4 regions of the Gorillibacterium sp. sgz306347 genome follow, and region 1 is predicted to be linked to each of the others. Evidence: riboswitches for the same ligand, from Rfam matches in the RefSeq annotation. Region 1 holds a riboswitch; each other region holds the start of a gene.
What was found. Region 1 has a riboswitch for cyclic di-AMP ahead of AC6I6H_RS05260 (CAP domain-containing protein). Riboswitches for the same ligand answer to the same signal wherever they lie in the genome.
Positions count from the first base shown of each region.

Region 2: linked by a shared signal. The riboswitch ahead of AC6I6H_RS22310 (KamA family radical SAM protein) and the one ahead of AC6I6H_RS05260 (CAP domain-containing protein) in region 1 are both predicted to bind cyclic di-AMP.
Region 3: linked by a shared signal. The riboswitch ahead of AC6I6H_RS15190 (C40 family peptidase) and the one ahead of AC6I6H_RS05260 (CAP domain-containing protein) in region 1 are both predicted to bind cyclic di-AMP.
Region 4: linked by a shared signal. The riboswitch ahead of AC6I6H_RS02065 (TrkH family potassium uptake protein) and the one ahead of AC6I6H_RS05260 (CAP domain-containing protein) in region 1 are both predicted to bind cyclic di-AMP.

Region 1 is NZ_JCAPET010000006.1:52,312-54,508, reverse strand. It holds gene AC6I6H_RS05265 (aminotransferase class V-fold PLP-dependent enzyme) at 1-966, shown strand, start outside; cyclic di-AMP (ydaO/yuaA leader) riboswitch at 1,060-1,192, shown strand; gene AC6I6H_RS05260 (CAP domain-containing protein) at 1,197-1,892, shown strand.
Region 2 is NZ_JCAPET010000086.1:3,275-5,471, forward strand. It holds gene AC6I6H_RS22305 (beta-mannosidase) at 1-665, shown strand, start outside; cyclic di-AMP (ydaO/yuaA leader) riboswitch at 743-876, shown strand; gene AC6I6H_RS22310 (KamA family radical SAM protein) at 991-2,121, shown strand.
Region 3 is NZ_JCAPET010000028.1:3,969-6,165, reverse strand. It holds gene AC6I6H_RS15195 (hypothetical protein) at 171-734, shown strand; gene AC6I6H_RS15190 (C40 family peptidase) at 908-1,375, opposite strand; cyclic di-AMP (ydaO/yuaA leader) riboswitch at 1,380-1,518, opposite strand; gene AC6I6H_RS15185 (hypothetical protein) at 1,792-2,197, opposite strand, start outside.
Region 4 is NZ_JCAPET010000002.1:112,008-114,204, reverse strand. It holds gene AC6I6H_RS02070 (CPBP family intramembrane glutamic endopeptidase) at 1-560, opposite strand, end outside; cyclic di-AMP (ydaO/yuaA leader) riboswitch at 820-960, shown strand; gene AC6I6H_RS02065 (TrkH family potassium uptake protein) at 1,071-2,197, shown strand, end outside.

The sequences.
Region 1 (2,197 bases):
CTGGAGGAGGAGCTTTGGCGCCACCGCAGCCGCAAGGTGAAAATCGGCGCGTTTACGGCCTGCTCCAACGTGACGGGGGTCATGCCGCCGCTTGCCGAACTGGCAAAGCTTATGCACCGCCATGGCGGGCTGGCCTTTGCCGATTGGACGGCATCCGCGCCGTACACCACGCTTGATATGCATCCCGCCGACGAAGAGGAGCGGCTTGACGCCGTATATTTTTCTCCGCATAAATTTCTCGGCGGCCCCGGGTCAAGCGGGGTGCTGGTATTTGACGGGCGGCTTGCCGCAGGCAGCGCGCCGGATGCGCCTGGCGGAGGCACCGTGTTATGGACGGACCGGTGGGGAGGCTGCACCTACGTCAAAGAGCTGGAGGAACGCGAGGACGGAGGCACGCCCGGATTTCTTCAAGCCGCCAAAGCGGCGTACGCCGTCAAGCTGAAGGAACGGATGGGGGAAGCCGCCATAGCGGCCCGGGAACAGACGCTGACCCGGCTGCTGCTGGAGGGGCTCCGGCCCATTCCGGGGGTCCATGTTTTGGACGGCGGGCTGCGGGATCGGCTGCCGATTGTCAGCTTTTTTAGCGAAACCGTTCATTTCCCGTTATTTGTGCGGTTATTGAACGACCGGTTCGGCATTCAATCGCGCGGAGGCTGTTCCTGCGCAGGTACATACGGGCATTTCCTGTTCGGCCTGGACAAAAAAACGTCCGACCGGATCCGGGAACGGGTGGAAAGCGGACGTCTCTCCGAGAAGCCGGGCTGGGTGCGCCTGTCCCTGCATCCGATTATGACGGACGGCGAGGTGGCGCGAATCGTCCACGCGGTTCGCGAGGTGGCGCTGCGCGGCCCGCTTTGGGCTGCCGATTACCGGTACGACGAGCGGAGGAACGATTACCGTCATCATTCGGCGCAAAGCTCGGGCTGCGGAGGAAAGTGGTTCGGCCTTTTGGACGATTTCAAATAAAAAAACGGCGGAAAACCGCCGTTTTTTTATTTTTTCTACATTTTTCTAGTTATCTATCGGCAAAACATATGCTAGAATGATAGGCGGTCGGACCACCTATCTTGGCCGAAGCCCTTGACCAGGGCGTGGGGAAACCATTATTGGGGTGAAACCGGATCATTCCGGTCGGGAGGACTCCTCTTTCCGAACCCGTCAGCTAACCTCGCAGGCCGCCTAAGGAGAGTGTCTTCATGAAACGCACCATGTTTAAAAACGGTTGGTTCAAAGCGGTTTTGGCCGGCTCCCTGCTTGCCGCACCTCTGCTTGGAACCGGAACCGCGGATGCCGCCTCTTACACCGTTCAGCAGAACGATACCCTTTGGAAAATCTCGGTTAAGAACAACGTGACGCTGCAAGCTTTAATCAAAGCGAACCCTAGCCTCACGAATCCGAACCTGATTTGGCAGGGGATGAAAATCCAGCTTCCCGCCAAAACGGTAGCTGCACCGGCGAAAAAGCCTGCCGCTCCGGCAGCGACGGCGCCGAAAACACCGGCAGCTTCAACTCCGGCGGCCAGTGTATCCGAATATGCCGAGCAGGTATTTAACATCGTAAACAAAGAGCGCGCCGCAGCCGGCCTGAAGCCGCTGGTTCTGGACAAGGCGCTGTCGAATATGGCGCTGGACAAAGCAAAAGATATGTATGCCAACAACTACTTTGATCATACGTCCCCGACTTACGGGTCTCCGTTTGATATGATGAACCGTTACAGCATTTCGTATTCCTATGCCGGCGAAAACATCGCCAAAGGCCAACGGACGCCGCAAGAGGTTATGACGGCCTGGATGAACAGCGCCGGCCACAAAAAGAACATTTTGAGCGCCAACTATACCAAAATCGGCGTTGCCTACTACAACGGCGTTTGGGTGCAAGAATTTACGGGCTGACGCGCTTCGTTCCGGCCCGAACTTAATGAACGGATGAAGACCTCATCCACGACGGTTATTCTCTTTTGGACATTCCGGCGCGGTTTGACTCAAAATTCGTCCTGCAATTGTTTTCCAGGCTGAGAAAACGGCGGCTGAGAAGATCGAGCCGACGCATAACCGGAGACGGACGACGCTAATAGGTGCAATACGATCCTTATTTCCAGTGACTTTTGGTTCTATTGCGAAATAGTATCCTCTACGCACTTATTTCCCGTGAAAGAAGCGATATTCGGAGTAAACGGAAGAAATAGTTGCTTCCAGGC
Region 2 (2,197 bases), on a different contig from region 1:
GGCAGATAAACGACTGCTGGCCGGTCGCGTCCTGGGCAAGCATCGATTACTACGGCCGCTGGAAGGCGCTGCAATACGCGGCGAAGCGCGGCTTCCGCGACGTGCTGATTTCCGTCCGGCCGTCCGAAGACGGAGCCCTTCACGTGCACGTCGTTTCCGACCGGACCGAGCCGTTCAGCGGCACGCTTCGCCTCCGCGCGCTGGATTTCGGCGGCAAGCTGATCAGCGAACGCGCCGAAGATATTCGGGTGGATGCCGATGCTTCCGTGCTGGCGCTTTCCGTCCGGGCGGACGAGCTGCTGCAGGGCCGCGACGCCGCCGAGGCGGTTCTGGCGGCGGAGCTGCTGGAGGCGGACGGGAGCATCGCGGCCTCGGCCGAAGCCTTCTTTGCGGATGCCAAAACCCGTCGGCTTGCGGAGCCTTCCATCCGGCTTCGGGATGCGGAAAACGGCGCCGGCTCGAAATGGGTGCTGGAAGCGGACGCTCTGGCCGAGCAGGTGTGGCTGTCCGCAGAAGCCGAGGGTATTTTCAGCGACAATTTCTTTACGCTGATTCCGGGCCGTCCGGTGACCGTGGAGTTTTTTGCCCTCGATCCGTCCGGCGGCCGGTATGTAGCCGCAAACCCGGGCCGTATTGAGGTTCGTTCCATGCGCGATTTTGTTTGAGTTCGTCCGGCGCAGCCGAGCGAAAGATACGGCAATTGTTTGACAAGTATTGCACAGGAACCCAAGTTCCGGTACCATGATGGCATGCGCTTAATTTCCGGCTTCGGCCGGAAAGCGGGGGAACCGTGTTTGTGGGGCGAATCGTCGTCAGATGTAGGGAACCATCCTTCCCGAGCCCGTCAGCTAACCTCGTCGGCAGAAGATGGGTCCGATCTTTTTTGCTTGTTCCAAAAGACCCTTCGGGGTCTTTTTCTGTTTTCATCCATCGGGTTCCTTTCCATTCTGCCACCAAGCGCATCCACTTTCCCTCTGGAGGAGGATCGCCATGAGCAAGCTGCAATTTATCACCGACATTGACAAGCTGGACCGCATTCCGGCGGAGGAACGCGAGAAGCTGAAGCGGGTCGCCGGGGAATTCGCTTTTCGGGCAAACGATTACTACCTGGGGCTGATCGACTGGTCGGACCCGGCGGACCCGCTTCGCCGGCTTGTTGTCCCGAACGAATGGGAGCTGGACGAATACGGCTGCCTGGATGCAAGCAACGAAGAGGCGAATTATGTGGTGCCGGGCTGTCAGCACAAGTACCGGACCACGGCGCTGCTGCTCGTTTCGGAGGCGTGCGGGGCGTACTGCCGCTATTGTTTCCGCAAACGGCTTTTTCGAGGCGGGGCGCGGGAGGCCGCCGTCAATCCGGAAGCAGGGCTGGCCTATATCGCCGCCCATTCGGAAATCAACAACGTTTTGCTGACCGGAGGCGACAGCCTGATGCTTTCGACGCAGCGGCTGATCTCCCTGATGGAAAGGCTGGAGGAAATTCCGCACGTCCGGATCATTCGGCTCGGCTCCAAAATGCCCGCCTTTCAGCCAATGCGCATTTACGAGGATGAGGCGCTGCTGGAGGCCATCCGGAAGCATTCGTCGGGGGGACAGCAAATTTACGTTATGGCCCATTTTGATCATCCCCGCGAGCTGACGGAGGAGGCGCTGCGCGCGGTGAAAGCCCTCCAGTCGGCGGGGGCGCATGTGGTCAATCAGACGCCGGTGCTGAAGGGAATCAACGACGACCCCGGCGTGCTCGCCGAGCTGCTGGACCGGTTGTCCTGGGCCGGGATCGCGCCCTACTATTTCTTCGTGAACCGGCCGGTGGCCGGGAACGAGGCGTTTGTTTTGCCGCTCGACCGTGTTTACCGGATCGTGGAGCAGGCCAAAGCCCGCACCTCGGGACTCGGCAAGCGGGTCCGGCTGACCATGAGCCATGCATCCGGTAAAATCGAGATTCTGGCGGTGGAGCACGGAAAGGCCTATTTGAAGTATCACCAGTCCAAAGAAGGGCATTACGGCAAGCTGATGATTCTGGACTGCCCGGAGGAGGCGGCATGGTTTGACGACCTGCCGGGCAGCGAGCTGCATTGGGCGGGCCGGAGGGGCGACCTTACGGAGCCGGCGGTCCGGTAAGGGGCCGGCGGCCGGGGGAGGCGGCCGGAGGGCGGTTAGTAAGTGTGGGATGTCTGGCGCGACGTATGTAAGTGGC
Region 3 (2,197 bases), on a different contig from region 1:
AAATAGATTACAATGAATTGAAAAGTATGTTTTCATAGGCTTGCCGGTTCCCCGACTTTGGTCCAAGTCGGAAACCCATCCGCGGATGGTTTGTGCCGGACTTGATCCGATGTAAAGTTAAGCCATAGAGAGAAACCAAACATCATTTATTCATGGGGACGGGACGAAGCATGAACGAAGAACGGGTTGTATATGTGCTGCTTACGGATACGGGGACCTGGTTTACCCGATTGATCAAATGGGTGACGAAAGCGCCGATGAACCATGCTTCCATTGCTTTTGACGCGGAGCTGAACGAGGTGTACAGCTTCGGACGGAAGCGGGCGCACAATCCGTTTATCGGGGGATTTGTAAAGGAAGACCTGCGCGGGGAACTGTTTGCCGAAGCAAGCTGCGCCCTTTACGCTTGCCGGGTGGCTCCTGAGGCATACGCGCGCATGAAGCAATACATAGAACGCTTTGAGCGGGATAAAGAGCAGTATCGCTACAACCTGCTCGGTCTGTTCGGCGTGCTGCTGAATATCCGCATGGAGCGGAAATACGCTTTCTTCTGCTCCCAATTTGTCGCTTCGCTGTTCGAAGCAGAGGGGCTGCCGATCGCCGGCAAGCCGGCCGCTCTTGTGAGGCCGGACGATTTTACCCGGCTGCCGGAGTTTTCGCTTGTGTACCAAGGGCAGCTGCGCGGGCACCTGGAGGGCGTCAGCCTGCGTCCGAGGCTGTTCCGGACCGCTTGAGCGGTCAGGCCCGCGACCGTATGAGAGCCGGCGCCTCATGGAACGGCACTAGCAGGGCCTTGCGCGAAAGAGCATCCTCGCAGGACGAAAAAAACCTGTGAACCCGGGCGGGGGCCCGATCTCACAGGTTTTTTCCAAGTCGTATGCGGTTGCCGACCATAGGCTTCGTCAGCTTAACTGGCGAATTCCTTGTACTCCTCACCGCTCAATACGCGCCGTGCCGTAACATAGCGCTTGGCGTAATAGGACTCGCTCAGCTTGTTCCGGATTACGCCGTTGTTCGTCGACGAATGTACAAAGACGCCGTCGCCCAGATAAATGCCGACATGAGAGATTCCGTTTCCTCCCGTATCGAAGAAAACGAGGTCTCCCGCCCGAAGGTCGTCGCGATCGACCTTTGTTCCTTGCTTGGCCTGATCCCTGGAGCTGCGGTTCAGGTCGATGCCGAACTGCTTGAATACATACTTGGTAAAGCCCGAGCAATCGAAACCGCTGGTTGTCGTGCCGCCATAGCTGTACTCAATCCCGATCAGCTTGTCTACCTTTGCTTCCAGTTGGGAGGCGGAATCCGCGTAAGCGCTTCCCGCCCAAACTCCCACAGACAGAGTAAGGCCGAGCAAAACCGAAGCAACTTTCTTCAAAATCAATTTCTCCTTCCGGAGCCTACGAGGTTAGTTGAGGGTTCGGTCGAAGGTTCCCTATGATTCCTTGACATCAGAATCAATTCACCCGGTGAAGAAGTCCCCCGTTTTCCGCATCGGCGGAAATTCGGCAAAAAGTGACATGACCAAAGCTGTTTTCGATCAATAGAAATACGTATTCTCCCTTTGGGACAAGTTTCCTCCCCCGTAAGCGAAGGTTTTTTTGAAAATGCGTTTCAAATTGGCGGTTGAGGGGTAATAATGAGGATCGGATTATGCCAAAAAACGCCTTGCCTCCGCGGGTTTGCGGGAGCAAGGCGTTTGCTTTTCGGTAAATGTGACAATTTTGTGAACGATGAAACCTTTTGAAGCGATGGAGTGTCGGATTTCAAAGAATATATTTACACAAACTTCATTTACTCCGGCAAATCTCCGGCTTTGGCGGCAAACAGCTTGCCCTGCGCGGCAATACCCCACAGCTCGAGAAAGGTGCCGGCAAAGCTGTAGGCCTGGTACAGCAGGAAGGACCACAGGCTGGCGTTGATCAGAGCGGCCGCGCTAACCGCGCCCGAGAGCAGCGCCGACAGAATCAGAACGGCCGCCGCCGCCCCGCAGATGGGCAGGAAGCCGGCAAATGTCCGGATGCTGGTACCGGAAAGCGGTTTTCCGGCCGTTTTTCCGAATTGCAGGTGAATGAAGACCAGGTGGAGCAGCCAGCCGTACACCAGAAACGCCAGCCCGTACAAAAGCAGCTTTTCCCGGTTGTCGAAAAGGGCGGCTACGCTGCCCGCCAGTTCCCCGAGCCGGGAGGAAAGCAGCCAG
Region 4 (2,197 bases), on a different contig from region 1:
ATGTCGCTGCTGACCATCCGGTGGACGACCAGCTCCCCGCGCTGCGTGAGGCTGGGGCCTTCTTCGTCATAGACAAAGCTTTCGGGATCGAAGCCAAGCGCCCGGATTTCCTCGTCGGCGCTGCTGTCCGCAGCCGATTCGCCCGGCGAGCCGCCTGTTTTCTCCCAGCCCAGAACACGCGGAGTGTTCGGGTCGATGCGCACGGAATAGCTGCCGCTTTCGGAAGACAAATCGACACGCCAAAACTCATCCGCCAAGGGAAGGCTGCTTTTCAAATCTTGAAACGGCCCCGTCAATTCATTCTTGGCGACGTAGACGCTTAGCGGCTTATCGGAAGCGTATACCGCACGTTTCGTTTCGGTCGGCGCGGCTCCGGTTTTGCTGCGGTACCACGCGGCTGCGGTGTTCTGCGCCGCCTCTTGCGTGACCTCGGGTTTGGCCGCGACCGCATCGGGATTGTCTTCTCCATTTGCCGCATACAAGTTGCCGGCGACCAAATACAGTATAATGCCTACTACGGCGAGAAAAATTAAAGTCCGGTTAGCTTTAAAAAGTCCCAATCAACATCCTCCTCTGACGACCGGCTTTCTTCTACCTGCCTATTATACCCTTATGCCGCGAGCGGAGTCTAATGACTGCCGGGAATAAGCGGAAGGCCCGATTTTCGGCCGGTTATCCGAATAAGCAGACGCCAAACTCTCTTAAAGCCGTCTCCACCCCCGAAAGAGGATGGAATCCTTCGGTTTATGGTGCGTTAGCGGCGAAAATCAGCCCAAATTGCCTTTGTGCGGGTACGGCGGGCAAGCTATAATCAAATCAATTGAAAATCGGCCGAATTTCGAAGCATGTGAAAACGGGGGAACCAGAAGCAACAGGGGTGAATTTCGCCGTCCGGCGAATAGGGTAACCTGCCTGCCCGAATCCGACAGCTAACCTCGTAGGCGTCTTGTGCAAGGAAACAACCGGCATTGGTTTCCCAATGTCTTTTTTTTGCGCCGCGGTCGATATTCCGAAAAAGGGTTAATACCATAGAAAAGCCGGGCGGGACCCGGCGAGGGAGAGAACGGACCTTGCTGCAAAAGCTGTTTATCCGGTTAAAGCCTCCGCAGATTCTGGTGCTCGGGTTTGCGCTGATCATTGTCGTCGGCGCGTTTTTGCTGACCCTTCCGGTTTCGTCGGCCAGCGGAGAGCCGACTGCTTTTATCGACGCCTTGTTTACGGCTACGTCCGCCACCTGTGTGACGGGGCTCGTCGTGGTAGACACGGGACTTCACTGGAGCGTGTTTGGCAAAACGGTGATCTTGACTTTGATCCAGGTGGGCGGGCTCGGCTTCATGACGATGGCGACCTTGATCATGCTCGTATTCCGCCGGCGGATCTCGCTGCGGGAGAGGCTGATTTTGCAGGAGGCGCTGAACCAGAACAGCATGGAAGGCATTGTCCGGCTGATCCGCAAGGTGCTACTTTACGCGCTGGTGATTGAAGGGGCCGGAGCGACTCTGCTTGCCATCCGCTTTTCTTTTGACATGAGCCTTGGGGATGCCTTGTTCTTCGGGCTGTTCCATGGCGTTTCCATGTTCAACAACGCCGGTTTTGATCTCATGGGGCCGCTGACTGGTCCGTTCAGCAGCCTGACCTCCTACGTCAATGACCCGCTTGTCAATCTCGTGGTTATGGGGCTGATCGTAACGGGGGGCATCGGCTTCATCGTCATTGCCGAGCTGCACGAGTACCGCAACCGCAAGAAGTTCTCCCTCCATACCAAAGTGGTGCTGTCGAGCACGGCGGCGCTTATTTTGCTGGGCGCCATTGTTTTCTTCCTGTTTGAATACACAAATCCGAACACGCTGAAGCCGCTCTCCTTTTCCGGCAAGGCATGGTCCTCTTTCTTCGCGTCGGTAACGCCGCGGACCGCGGGCGCGAACACCATCGACGTGCTCGGCATGCGCCAGGCTTCGCAATTTTTTACCATCATCCTGATGTTTATCGGGGCTTCGCCCGGCTCGACCGGAGGCGGGATCAAAACGACGACCTTCGCCATTCTGATCGGCGCTATGCTTGCGATGCTGCGGGGCAAAGAAGACATTGTCTTTTTCCGCAACCGGCTGGCCAAGGACCGGATCTACAAGGCGATCACGATGACTTTTTTCGCGCTGTTCCTCGTGGTGTTTGTTTCCATGGTCCTTTCCACGACGGA